DNA from 4 places in the Buttiauxella agrestis genome. Region 4 is predicted to be linked to each of the others. Evidence: predicted binding sites of a transcription regulator. Region 4 holds the regulator's gene; each other region holds the start of a gene.

Region 1 (3,182 bases), 3.7 Mb from region 4:
TCAGTTTAAAATATGAATATTAATTCAACGTTCTCGCTTAAATTGAAGAAATAACACGCGAAATAAATAACGTGATCGATCTGACGATTGATTTCTTTTTATTCAACTCGTCACGACAAGAATAGAAAGCAGGTGCAAACACTGGCGCTTACCACTATTCTTTGCGCTGCGGAAGTCTGGTTTGCAAAATACTGGAATTAAAAACCGTAAAATAAAGACTACACATTACGGAATCACAAACTTACAGAGGCGCGTTCAGCGCCCTGAATATGACCACATGAGGTTAAACGATGGAACAAGGCGACACGCTTAAACGCGGCCTTAAAAACCGCCATATACAGCTCATCGCGCTGGGTGGAGCAATTGGGACAGGCCTGTTTCTTGGCAGTGCGTCTGTTATCCAGTCCGCCGGACCAGGGATTATTCTTGGTTACGCGATTGCAGGCTTTATTGCCTTCTTGATCATGCGTCAGTTAGGCGAAATGGTCGTTGAAGAGCCTGTGGCAGGTTCATTTAGCCACTTTGCTTACAAATATTGGGGCGGTTTCGCCGGTTTCGCTTCTGGCTGGAACTACTGGGTGCTGTATGTATTAGTTGCCATGGCAGAATTAACCGCCGTCGGTAAATACATTCAATTCTGGTATCCGGAAATCCCAACCTGGGCTTCTGCTGCTGTTTTCTTTGTCGTGATCAACGCCATCAACCTGACTAACGTAAAAGTGTTTGGTGAGATGGAGTTTTGGTTCGCCATTATTAAAGTCATCGCTGTTGTTGCCATGATTGTGTTTGGTGCCTGGTTGCTGTTTGGCGGCCATGCTGGCCCGCAGGCGACTGTGCGTAACCTTTGGGAACAAGGCGGGTTCTTGCCACATGGCTGGACCGGGCTGGTGATGATGATGGCAATTATCATGTTCTCCTTCGGTGGACTTGAACTGGTGGGGATTACTGCTGCCGAAGCCGATAACCCGCAGGTCAGTATCCCTAAAGCGACCAATCAGGTTATCTACCGTATTCTGATTTTCTATGTGGGCTCCCTGGCAGTTCTGCTGTCTCTGATGCCGTGGACTCGCGTTACCGCTGATACCAGCCCGTTCGTACTGATCTTCCACGAACTGGGTGATACTTTTGTCGCAAACGCGCTCAACGTGGTCGTGCTGACCGCCGCACTGTCCGTTTATAACAGCTGTGTTTACTGCAACAGCCGTATGCTGTTTGGTCTGGCTCAGCAAGGCAATGCGCCGAAAGCATTCCAGAAAGTCGATAAGCGTGGCGTGCCGGTTAACACCATCCTGGTTTCTGCGCTCTTCACCGCACTGTGTGTACTGATCAACTATCTGGCACCCGCAGAAGCCTTTGGTTTGCTGATGGCGCTGGTTGTCTCTGCACTGGTGATTAACTGGGCGATGATTAGCCTTGCGCACATCAAGTTCCGTCGTGCAAAACAGCAACAAGGTGTGAAGACTCGCTTCCCAGCGCTGTTCTACCCGATGGGTAACTACCTTTGCCTGCTGTTTATGGCGGCGGTGCTGGTTATCATGGCAATCACCCCAGGCATGGCCATCTCCGTATGGCTAATTCCGGTTTGGGTTGTGATCCTCGGCATTGGTTATTTCATCAAACAGAAAAACCTGAAAAGCGTTAAAGCGTAATTCTCTCTTCTGCTAAAAGCGCCCCGATCGAGCCTTCGCTCATCGGGGCGCTTTGTTATCTGCCTCACATTTCACCCTCGATGGCAGGATCGTCCATCTCTGTGACGGTTCTCTGCTGTGCAATTCCGACTTATTCTGCCAATACTCTTGTCCATATACTGGTCAGGAGCATTTCCAATGGAAAGCGGCAAATTATCTATTAAAGAAAAGATTGGCTACGGAATGGGTGACGCCGGGTGCAACATCATCTTCGGCGCCATTATGTTGTTTGTTAACTATTTTTATACCGACATTTTTGGGCTCGCCCCAGCACTAGTGGGAGTTATGTTACTTTCCATCAGAGTGATTGATGCGATAACCGACCCTATTATGGGTGCGATTGCTGACAGAACTCAGACCCGATGGGGGCGTTTTCGTCCATGGATTTTGTGGATGGCGGCACCCTTTGCCTTCTTCAGTTACCTGATGTTTACCACGCCTGACTGGGCTTACAGCAGCAAAGTTATCTATGCGTTTGTCACTTACTTCCTGCTTTCATTAACCTATACCGCAATCAACATTCCCTATTGCTCACTGGGAAGCGTGATTACCAACGATCCGAAAGAACGCGTGGCCTGCCAGTCGTATCGCTTTGTCATGGTTGGCATTGCGACGTTGATTCTTTCGCTTTCCCTGTTGCCGATGGTTGACTGGTTCGGCGGCGGTGATAAAGCCAAAGGCTATCAGATGGCGATGGGCATTCTGGCGGTGCTCGGAATGTGCATGTTCCTGTTCTGTTTCTCCACCGTCAGAGAACGTGTTCGCCCGGCGGTACCGAGCAATGATGACCTGAAAGCTGACCTCAAAGATGTGTGGAAAAACGACCAGTGGGTGCGCATCCTGCTTCTGACGCTGTGCAATGTCTGCCCTGGTTTTATCCGCATGGCGGCAACCATGTACTACGTCACCTGGGTAATGGGCCAAAGCACCAGCTTCGCCACCTTGTTTATTAGCCTTGGCGTGGTTGGCATGATGGGCGGCAGTATGCTGGCGAAAGTCCTGACTGACCGCATCTGCAAACTGAAAGTGTTCTTCTGGACCAACATCGTCCTGGCGATTTTCTCCAGCGGTTTCTACTTCCTCGACCCGCACGCCACCACACTGATTGTGGTGATGTACTTCCTGCTCAATATCCTGCACCAAATCCCGTCGCCGCTGCACTGGTCGCTGATGGCTGACGTTGATGACTACGGCGAGTGGAAAACCGGGAAACGCATCACCGGTATCAGCTTCTCGGGGAACTTATTCTTCCTGAAATTAGGGCTGGCGATTGCCGGAGCCATGGTCGGTTTCCTGCTTTCCTGGTACGGTTACGATGCGGGCGCGAAACAACAAAGCCCTGAATCAATTAACGGTATTGTGATGTTGTTTACCATCATCCCAGGCGTTGGGTACCTGATTACCGCAGGCGTAGTGCGTCTGTTAAAAGTTGACCGCGAAATGATGCAGCGTATTCAGGCAGACCTGGAAAAGCGTCGCATCAACTACCGCGAA
Region 2 (3,182 bases), 400 kb from region 4:
TTGGTCAGCGATTTTAGACAGGGAATCAAGAACGGTCAGTTTGGTAGAAACTTTAGAACCGCCAACAATAGCAACCATTGGGCGAGCTGGTTCTTTCAGTGCTTTACCCAGTGCGCTCAGCTCTTCAGCCAGCAGTGGGCCTGCACAAGCGATGTCTGCAAATTTGCCAACGCCGTGAGTAGAAGCCTGTGCACGGTGCGCAGTACCGAAAGCGTCCATTACGAATACGTCACACAGTGCAGCGTATTTTTTAGACAGGGTTTCGTCGTCTTTCTTTTCGCCTTTGTTGAAGCGAACGTTTTCCAGAACAACCAGTTCACCCGCAGCAACTTCAACGCCGTCGAGGTAATCTTTAGCCAGACGAACCGGAGCAGACAATTTGTCTTTCAGGTAGTTAACAACCGGCAGCAGAGAGAATTCTTCGTTGTACTCGCCTTCAGTCGGACGACCCAGGTGAGAAGTTACCATCACTTTAGCGCCTTGCTTCAGGGCCAGTTCGATAGTAGGCAAAGATGCACGGATACGTGCGTCAGATGTCACTTTCCCTTCTTTAACTGGTACGTTCAAATCTGCACGGATCAGAACACGCTTTCCAGCCAGATCCAGATCGGTCATCTTAATTACAGACATGGTGAATCCTCTCGTTGATTCTTAAAGTTTTGCGGACGCTTTATGCGCCTTACCTGAAACCACTTGCGGCCATGACTAACGTCGTGTCGAGCATTCGGTTAGCAAAGCCCCATTCGTTATCACACCAGACTAGAGTTTTAATCAGATGTTGCCCACTGACCCGGGTTTGTGTGCCGTCAACAATGGCACTGTGCGGATCGTGGTTAAAATCAGTCGAGACCAACGGTAATTCCGTATAGTCAACTATACCATGAAATGAATCCCGTGCTGCTTTTTGCAGCAACTTGTTGACTTCATTGGCATTAACTGCATTTTTCACCGTCACGCTTAAATCGATTGCCGTGACATTAATGGTCGGAACACGTACCGCAATTGCTTCAAAACAGTCGTCAAATTGCGGGAAAATACGTGTGATACCGGCAGCAAGACGCGTATCAACAGGAATAATAGACTGGCTGGCTGCACGGGTGCGGCGCAAGTCCGGGTGATAGGCGTCGATAACTTGTTGATCATGCATGGCGGAATGAATCGTGGTGACGGTTCCCCACTCAATACCCCAGGCATCATCAAGCAATTTGATAATCGGAATAATGCAGTTTGTGGTGCAGGAAGCATTGGAAACAATGCGATGCTCAGCAACCACACTTTCATGATTCACACCGTAAACGACGGTGGCGTCGAGGTCGTTACCGCCAGGATGGGAGAAGAGGACTTTTTTGGCCCCGGCTGCCAGATGCGCTTCACCGTCTGCACGGGAGCCAAACACACCGGTACAATCCAGCACCACATCTACACCCAGTTCACGCCACGGTAAATTTTCGATTTCCGGTTCGTGCAAAATACGGATGGTGTCATCACCGACCCATAACTGGCTGCGTTCCTGACGCACGTCCCAGGCGAAGCGACCATGGCTGGTGTCGTATTTCAACAGATGCGCCATACCCGCAGCATCAGCCAGTTCATTGATTGCCACGACGGTAATTTCCGCACGGCGCCCGGATTCGTACAATGCACGTACCACGTTGCGCCCAATGCGACCGAAGCCATTAATTGCTATGCGAACGGTCATATCTCTCCTGCCAGAATCCCTGAGACTAAGTGGCTGACAGAGTAATCCAGCTATCGCCTGAGGGGAATCCTCGCACTCTCGAAACTGCAATTGTTTGCTCAATTGTCGAACATTCATTCGACTGAAACGCTTCAGCCATGTTAAGCGATAAGCGGAATAAATGGAACGTTACCCCAGTACAGGCAACCGATCTTCTGACGCAGGTCACATTTTTGATGGAATAACTGCAACGACAAATGCGCAAAGGACGAATAATAACCAGGGAGAATCAAGCGTGATAAAAAGGCCGGGCCGTTTTAAAGACCCGTTCCCTTTCAGCTTCGATGATAGCCGCCCTGATCGTCCATACGTAACGGCATGTCTGCGGGCTGGCTGTTTTCCAGCACACGCAATACATTCGGCCCGTCAGTCGCCTGGAAAAAGGCTTCGGCTTGTTCCCGGGTCAAACCCCCACGGACTTTTCTGCCAATCAGGCGCTCTGAGAGCATGTCAGGCGCAGCTGAAATGAAGACTGAGTAATCGCAATGTTCGCGTAGCGCTTGCCATTCTGGCTGATTGAGCAGCAACCAGTTTCCTTCGACCACCACAATCGGCGCTGTTACCGCAATCGCGTTTTCCACCGGATCGTGCAAATTACGATCGTACTGCGGCCAATGGCTTTCGGGCTTATGCAAATCACGCAACGCATCCGTCAGTTTCTGCACATTAAAGGTCTGCGGCGCACCTTTATGCTGCCTGAGATTGAATGCCTGTAGATAATCGTTGTAGTGGTGGAATCCATCCATCGGCAACGCCTGAATGGCAGTCAATCCAGGTTCTTGTGCGGACAAATATTCCCAAAATGCCACCAGCGTCGATTTTCCGGTTCCCGGCGGGGCGGCTAAAAACACCACCAGTCGGCGGCTTAACTGCTTTTGCTTCTCGGCTAATTGCTTAAGCAACGGCTTATGCAATGCGTCGACTTCTTCGTCGTTAAAATGGGCTTGAGTTTCTAATCCATTTATTATCAATGTGACATTCACCAGACTAGCTCCTTCAATAATGAAGTCACTGCCAGAGATAACGCCGTTTTCACCAGATTCCCATAACGCACTTCGGAATAAATAGAGAAGTCCGAATACTTCATGCTTTTAATTGCATTAAACAGCGTTGCGTTTTGGGTAATTGAATTAAGGTTCGCAATGAAATCGTAAGTAACATCATCATGAAACTGTATGGTTTCTTTGCTGTGCTGCACGAAATCACAAAACTGGCTAAAACAGGTAATATCGGCATACAGCCATTTATCCATTTTCCCCAGGGCGTAAATCAAGCGCAGCGCAACGTCGATATCATCAAGCGGCCCGCTTCTGGCAAGTAAAGGCTTAACGGCGTACTCGACTATCTCTTCATCATTATCAACAAATAACGAAGGCAGAAATTGCCTGATTCCTGAAAGCAAAATATCGTGAGCGACACTCATAAACGAGGCCAGTGAATTTTG
Region 3 (3,182 bases), 3.1 Mb from region 4:
GCGGTGAACTCGCTTTCCCTCAGCGCATCATCCCAGGCGATCGGGCGAATACCTTTCCAGCGTTCATTGAGAAAAATGGAAAGCTGCTCGAGCGATTGCGCAGGTGTTGAGGTGCCAAAACGTTGTAATAAACCGGCGGCGCGACAGGCGCAAAGTTCCCCCTGGCAAGTCCCCATTCCCACGCGGGTGCGGCGGCGTAAATCGCCAAGATTACTGACGGCCAAATTGTTAACCGCGTAACGGACTTCGCCTGCGGTGACGGCTTCACACTCGCAAACCAGGCTGTTGCTTAGACGATCCCCGGCCAATAGCTGCCCGGCGCGGTCGCCATGACGCCAGACCGCCGAGCGCCGGATGGTGAGGGGTAAAGAAATGACTTTGCTCAGGGTTTCTTCCGGAGAGCTTCCTGAGCCTGGAAGCGGCTCCGTTGCGGTGGTGCAAGCCTGGGTATTACCGAGCTTTTCACAAACCGCGTTCGTCGCCCATTCGGCCATCAGGCGATATGTCATCAGTTTGCCGCCGGTGATGGTGATAAACCCTTCCATCCCGTCGCGCTTTGCGTGATCAAGCAGCACGATTCCTCGGCTGGCGTTGCGTCCGGTCGGATCGTTGTCGCTTGCCACCAGCGGGCGTACCCCTGCGTAAGCGCGCAGAATACGAGTCTCCGCGAGTTTTGGCGCAAGTTTCGAGCCTTCACGAATCAGGATATCGACCTCTTGCGGCGTGACGCGCATATTGTCGATTTGGTCATATTCAATGGGCGTGGAAGTGGTGCCAATCAGTGAAATCGTATCGCCGGGCACCAGAATATCGGCGTCAGCAGGTTTGCGGCAGCGGTTGATCACCATGTTATTGATGCGATGGCCAAGAATGAGCAGCGAGCCTTTTGCGGGCAGCATCCGCACGCGCAAATCAGCATATTCCGCGATGTGCTGGCCCCAAATCCCGGCCGCATTCACCACTACGCTTGCGTATAAATCGTGCTGTTGTTGGGTTTGGTGGTTATAGACGCGCACCCCACAAACCCGATCGCTGTTGCGAATCAGACCGGTAACTTCCTGGCCGGTGAGAATTTCAGCGCCGTGTTCTCTGGCATCCAGCATATTGGCGGCGGTCAGGCGGAAGGGGTCGACGGTGCCATCAGGCACGCGCACCGCGCCAATCAATTCAGGGTTTGCGGCGGGTTCCAGGTGTAATGCTTCTTTGGGTTCGATGCGTTGAGCGTCTATTCCTGCGTCCTGGCAGGAGGCGATAAAAATAGTCTGGAGAGATAAATCGTCTTCGGGAAGGGTGATAAACAAGCCGTCGGTGCGTTCGATGCAATGGCGAGCGATACGTTTGAGGATGCGGTTTTCTTCAATGCATTCTCTGGCCGATTCGCTGTCCGTCATGGCGTACCGCGCGCCGCTGTGGAGTAAGCCGTGGTTTCGCCCCGTCGCCCCGGTGGCGATATCGTGTCTTTCGAGCAGCAGCGTTTGCAACCCGCGACGGGCGCAGTCGCGAGCAATTCCCGCACCGGTTGCGCCACCGCCGATAATAATGACATCCCTCTCTTTGCGTCCCGTCGCCATGCTCTGCTCCTGAAGAATTCTCTTGAACACAATTGAGCCACAAATCAATTTTAAAATGTTTGATATCGAGCAAATTCGAGCATAAATCGAAAGTAAAGTGTGATGTTATGCACCTTTTCGATAGTTTGTAATAAAAATGTAATATGTTGTGGGGTGTTTCACACTAACTCACCCCGATAATCCTTAACATGCGCTCGCAAATGAACATGGCTTATAAACCCTGCCACGGAGGCATTTATGCTAAGCATTTTCAAACCCAGCGCGCACCAGCCCCGGCTAAAGAACGAGCACATTGACCCAACTTATAAACGCCTGCGCTGGCAAATTTTTATGGGGATTTTCTTCGGTTACGCGGCCTATTACCTGGTGCGTAAAAACTTCACGCTGGCGATGCCGTACTTGATTGAGCAAGGTTTCTCGCGGGGGGATTTAGGATTCGCGCTTTCCGGTATTTCTATCGCCTACGGCTTTTCAAAATTCATCATGGGGTCAGTCTCTGACCGCTCGAATCCACGCGTTTTCTTACCCGCCGGTTTGATTCTGGCGGCAGCCGTGATGCTATTTATGGGGTTTGTGCCATGGGCGACATCCAGCATCGCGGTGATGTTCGTGCTGCTGTTCCTGTGTGGTTGGTTCCAGGGAATGGGCTGGCCGCCGTGTGGGCGCACCATGGTGCATTGGTGGTCCAAGAAAGAGCGTGGCGGAATTGTATCTGTATGGAACTGCGCACATAACGTGGGCGGTGGTTTGCCGCCGCTGCTGTTCTTACTCGGGATGGCATGGTTTAACGACTGGCACGCGGCACTTTATATGCCAGCCTTTGCGGCGATTCTGGTGGCGCTGATTGCCTTTGCATTAATGCGCGACACCCCGCAATCCTGCGGCTTGCCACCCATCGAAGAGTACAAAAACGATTACCCGGACGACTATAACGACAAAACGGAAGAGGAGCTGACGGCTAAACAGATTTTTATGCAGTACGTGTTCCCTAACCGCCTGCTGTGGTACATCGCCATTGCTAACGTTTTCGTCTACTTGCTGCGTTACGGCATTCTCGACTGGTCGCCAACGTATCTGAAAGAAGTGAAGCACTTTGCGCTGGATAAATCCTCCTGGGCTTATTTCCTTTATGAATACGCAGGGATCCCAGGGACGCTGCTGTGTGGCTGGATGTCGGATAAAGTGTTCCGCGGCAACCGTGGCGCAACCGGTGTGTTCTTTATGATTCTGGTGACGATTGCGACCATTGTTTACTGGCTGAACCCGCCGGGTAATCCGGGTGTGGATATGGCGTGTATGATTGTGATTGGCTTCCTGATCTACGGCCCGGTGATGCTGATTGGTCTACATGCGCTGGAACTGGCACCGAAAAAAGCCGCGGGAACGGCAGCGGGCTTCACTGGCTTGTTTGGTTATCTCGGTGGGTCGGTCGCCGCGAGCGCCATTGTGGGTTATACCGTTGATTTCTTCGGCTGGGATGGCGGCTTTATGGTGATGATCGGCGGCAGTATTATGGCCGTGATTCTGCTGCTGGTGGTGATGGTGGGTGAGAACAAACATCATCAGGAAATGAAAGCCAGAGAAAATAGCCAGTAGCCAGGTCAAATGAAT
Region 4 (3,182 bases):
TCGCGAATACGCCAGCGGCGTGGGTTCCGGGTCACTGCTCAGAATCAGGCGAATCGCATCTTGATCGCGCTCCAGAGCATCGTGGGCGTTCTGGCGCAGCAAACCACTTTGCCACTGTGGCCACAGCCATACCATGCCACCAAAGGCAATCAGGCAGCCGAGCAACGTATCTATTAAGCGCGGGACGATGTACTGCTCGGCGCTGAGGGTGATCAGTTGCAGGGTGTAAACCGCCGTGACGGTAAAGCCAATTGTCGCCCAGCCGTAACTCTTACGAATGAACAAATAGCTGACCAGCGTAATGACCAACATCGCGGCCAGCGCGATATCTTGCGGAAAGTGGAAGTGCAGTGCGATGCCCGCTATCGCCAAACCTGCAATCGTGCCTGCCGACCGGTGAAGAATTCTCACCCGGGTCGCGCCATAGCCGTTTTGCGTCACAAACATTACCGTCATCAAAATCCAGTAAGGTTTGGGCAGATGTAAAAACCCCCCCAAAATACTGGCGATGGTCAGCATTACACCTAATCTGGCGGCGTTACGCAGCGCGGCGGATTTCAAAGACAAATAGCTTTTCAGTGCTGCCCAAAGTGGCAAACGACGCTGCCGGTCTTCCATCAAATCACGGATATATAACGGGCGCTGGGTGCGTAAAACACGGCCAATCCGACTGAAGTGGTAATGACAAAATTGCCCAACCGGGTTATCCGGATTTTGACGTGCGATTTTCTCGAGGGCATCAATCTGTTTATCCATCGTGAAACGCTGTGGGAACCGATGATAAAGAATGTCATCAGCCAGCACACGTAAACGCGCCGCAATGGTCTGCGCGTTCCAGCGAATCACGGCTTCAGCGTGGCTTTTCTCAACCAGTTTTTGCACTTCGGCAGGTTGGTGAAGGCTGACGGAAATGTGTTCTTGTAAATCCAGAGCGACCTGAAACGCACGTAACAAGCGTTTGTAGCCATTTTGCTGGTTCGCCGCCAGCATGTGCAATTGCTGGTAGCAGACCGTGATCAGGTCAACGGCTTTTTGCTGCCGCTCCAGGAGCGGAGGCAGCGCTTTTTCAGGATCGGTATGCTGCGTGAGCATCCCGTATTTGGCTTCGCAGTACTCTGCCAGTTGGCGATAGAGCAGGCTTAATGATTCACGCAGTGGCTGCTCGCGCCACATCCAGAACCAAAACCAGTTAAACACGCCGTACCAAATTGTACCGCTGACATACAGCAGCATGGGCTTCCAGATGGGCATATTCCCGGCCATGCTGAGTGTAAAGATGGCGGCAATGAGTGAGGCGGGAAGCAGACGAGCGTGCAGGGAGCTGATTTCGGCTGTGACGCCCAGCAATAGCGCCATCACGGCCAATATCACCGGCAACGGCACGGAGGTATAAAGCAACAAAAGCTGCATGATCAAACTGCTGACGGCAAACAGACTACCGCCGACGATCAGGCGTTTGAAGAAGCGTTTATGGGGGGTATCAAGCCCTGCAATGTTGCAGCAGGCAGGGACTAAAGAGAAAAGCAGGCCGGACTGGAGATTGCCAAAGAGCAAACCTACTGCCACCGGAAGGCACAGCACCAGCGTTTGCCGCAGTGCGTAGTTAACTTCAGGATGGTAGATAAGCCGACGCCACATAAGTCTTATTTAATCCCTTTTTACCGCAGGGGTTAGATTTTAGAGACAAAAAAGGCGTGTTATGAAGCAACACGCCATTTTTGAGACGGAGATTAACGAGTGCCGTAAACGACGATCGTTTTACCGTGAGCAGAGATCAGATTTTGATCTTCCAGCATTTTCAAGATACGACCAACGGTTTCGCGAGAGCAACCCACGATCTGACCGATTTCCTGACGGGTAATTTTAATCTGCATACCGTCCGGGTGGGTCATTGCATCAGGCTGTTTAGCCAGGTTCAGCAGTGTCTGCGCGATACGACCAGTCACATCAAGGAATGCCAGGTTACCGACTTTCTCAGATGTCACTTGCAGACGGCGAGCCATCTGGGAAGACAGGCGCATCAAAATGTCTGGATTGACCTGAATGAGCTGGCGGAATTTTTTATATGAAATTTCAGCCACTTCGCAGGCACTTTTAGCACGAACCCAGGCACTACGTTCCTGACCTTCTTCGAACAGCCCTAACTCGCCAATGAAATCGCCCTGATTCAGATAGGAGAGGATCATTTCCTTGCCCTCTTCATCTTTGATCAGAACAGCCACAGAACCCTTGACGATGTAATACAGCGTCTCAGCCTTTTCACCCTGGTGAATCAGTGTGCTCTTCGATGGATACTTATGAATGTGGCAATGGGACAAGAACCATTCGAGAGTCGGGTCTGTTTGCGGTTTGCCAAGCACCATGCGCGGTTATCCTCTGTTTTATAACTGGCTACCAACGACAGGACGCTAAACATCCTGTCTGGCGTTGCAAGTATTAGAATATTCCCCACCTTGGGGAGATGGCATGCAAGTCATTCTTGCTGCCTGTAATTAGTGATGTCCTCTGCATACATGCATAACGTCAATGTATCGATGTAGCATCTGGATTGTTTTAGCATAGCTTTTGACAAGTGTCTCCTATTGTCTCGTTTCAGCTTGACGCAGGTCGCCTTCCATTGCCAGATTTGCTGAATCTGCGTACTCTGAAAGACAATTTTTTCAACGGGAGAAGTAACATGCAAGCACGAGTGAAGTGGGTTGAAGGGTTAACCTTCCTTGGGGAGTCCGCTTCTGGACACCAGATTCTGATGGACGGTAATTCTGGCGATAAAGCACCCAGTCCGATGGAAATGGTTCTGATGTCCGCTGGTGGTTGTAGCGCAATCGACGTGGTTTCTATTTTGCAAAAAGGCCGCTACAACGTGACGGATTGTGAAGTGAAACTGACCTCTGAGCGCCGCGAAGAAGCCCCGCGTCTGTTCACACATATCAATCTGCATTTCATCGTGACAGGCAAAGAGTTGAAAGATAATGCGGTTTCACGCGCTGTAGACTTGTCTGCTGAGAAGTACTGCTCTGTTGCGTTGATGCTGGAAAAAGCCGTAAACATCACCCATAGCTACGAAGTGATTGAAGGCTAGAGTGAAGTAAAAGGGCGGTGTTTAGCCGCCCTAATTATTGATATTCCGACCTTCCGCCAGGCGCTTAACTAACGGCGTCATGATCAACTCCATTGCCAGT

What was found. The regulator CRP, encoded in region 4, controls carbon source genes, mostly activating them, when cyclic AMP is high. The targets are predictions, from matches to a motif close to ATGTGANNNNNNTCACAT.
Region 1: a site for CRP is predicted at 1,702-1,719, ahead of DY231_RS19215 (glycoside-pentoside-hexuronide (GPH):cation symporter). Genes of this name have one in related genera too.
Region 2: a site for CRP is predicted at 1,892-1,909, ahead of epd (erythrose-4-phosphate dehydrogenase). Genes of this name have one in related genera too.
Region 3: a site for CRP is predicted at 1,718-1,735, ahead of glpT (glycerol-3-phosphate transporter). Genes of this name have one in related genera too.

The regions. Positions count from the first base shown of each region.
Region 1 is NZ_UIGI01000001.1:4,075,982-4,079,163, forward strand. It holds gene aroP (aromatic amino acid transporter AroP) at 291-1,649, shown strand; gene DY231_RS19215 (glycoside-pentoside-hexuronide (GPH):cation symporter) at 1,827-3,182, shown strand, end outside.
Region 2 is NZ_UIGI01000001.1:779,408-782,589, reverse strand. It holds gene pgk (phosphoglycerate kinase) at 1-630, opposite strand, end outside; gene epd (erythrose-4-phosphate dehydrogenase) at 680-1,699, opposite strand; gene DY231_RS03825 (nucleoside/nucleotide kinase family protein) at 2,014-2,721, opposite strand; gene DY231_RS03820 (MltR family transcriptional regulator) at 2,718-3,182, opposite strand, start outside.
Region 3 is NZ_UIGI01000001.1:3,499,373-3,502,554, reverse strand. It holds gene glpA (anaerobic glycerol-3-phosphate dehydrogenase subunit A) at 1-1,571, opposite strand, end outside; gene glpT (glycerol-3-phosphate transporter) at 1,809-3,167, shown strand.
Region 4 is NZ_UIGI01000001.1:382,123-385,304, forward strand. It holds gene DY231_RS01785 (YccS/YhfK family putative transporter) at 1-1,638, opposite strand, end outside; gene crp (cAMP-activated global transcriptional regulator CRP) at 1,731-2,363, opposite strand; gene DY231_RS01800 (OsmC family protein) at 2,678-3,082, shown strand; gene DY231_RS01805 (phosphoribulokinase) at 3,113-3,182, opposite strand, start outside.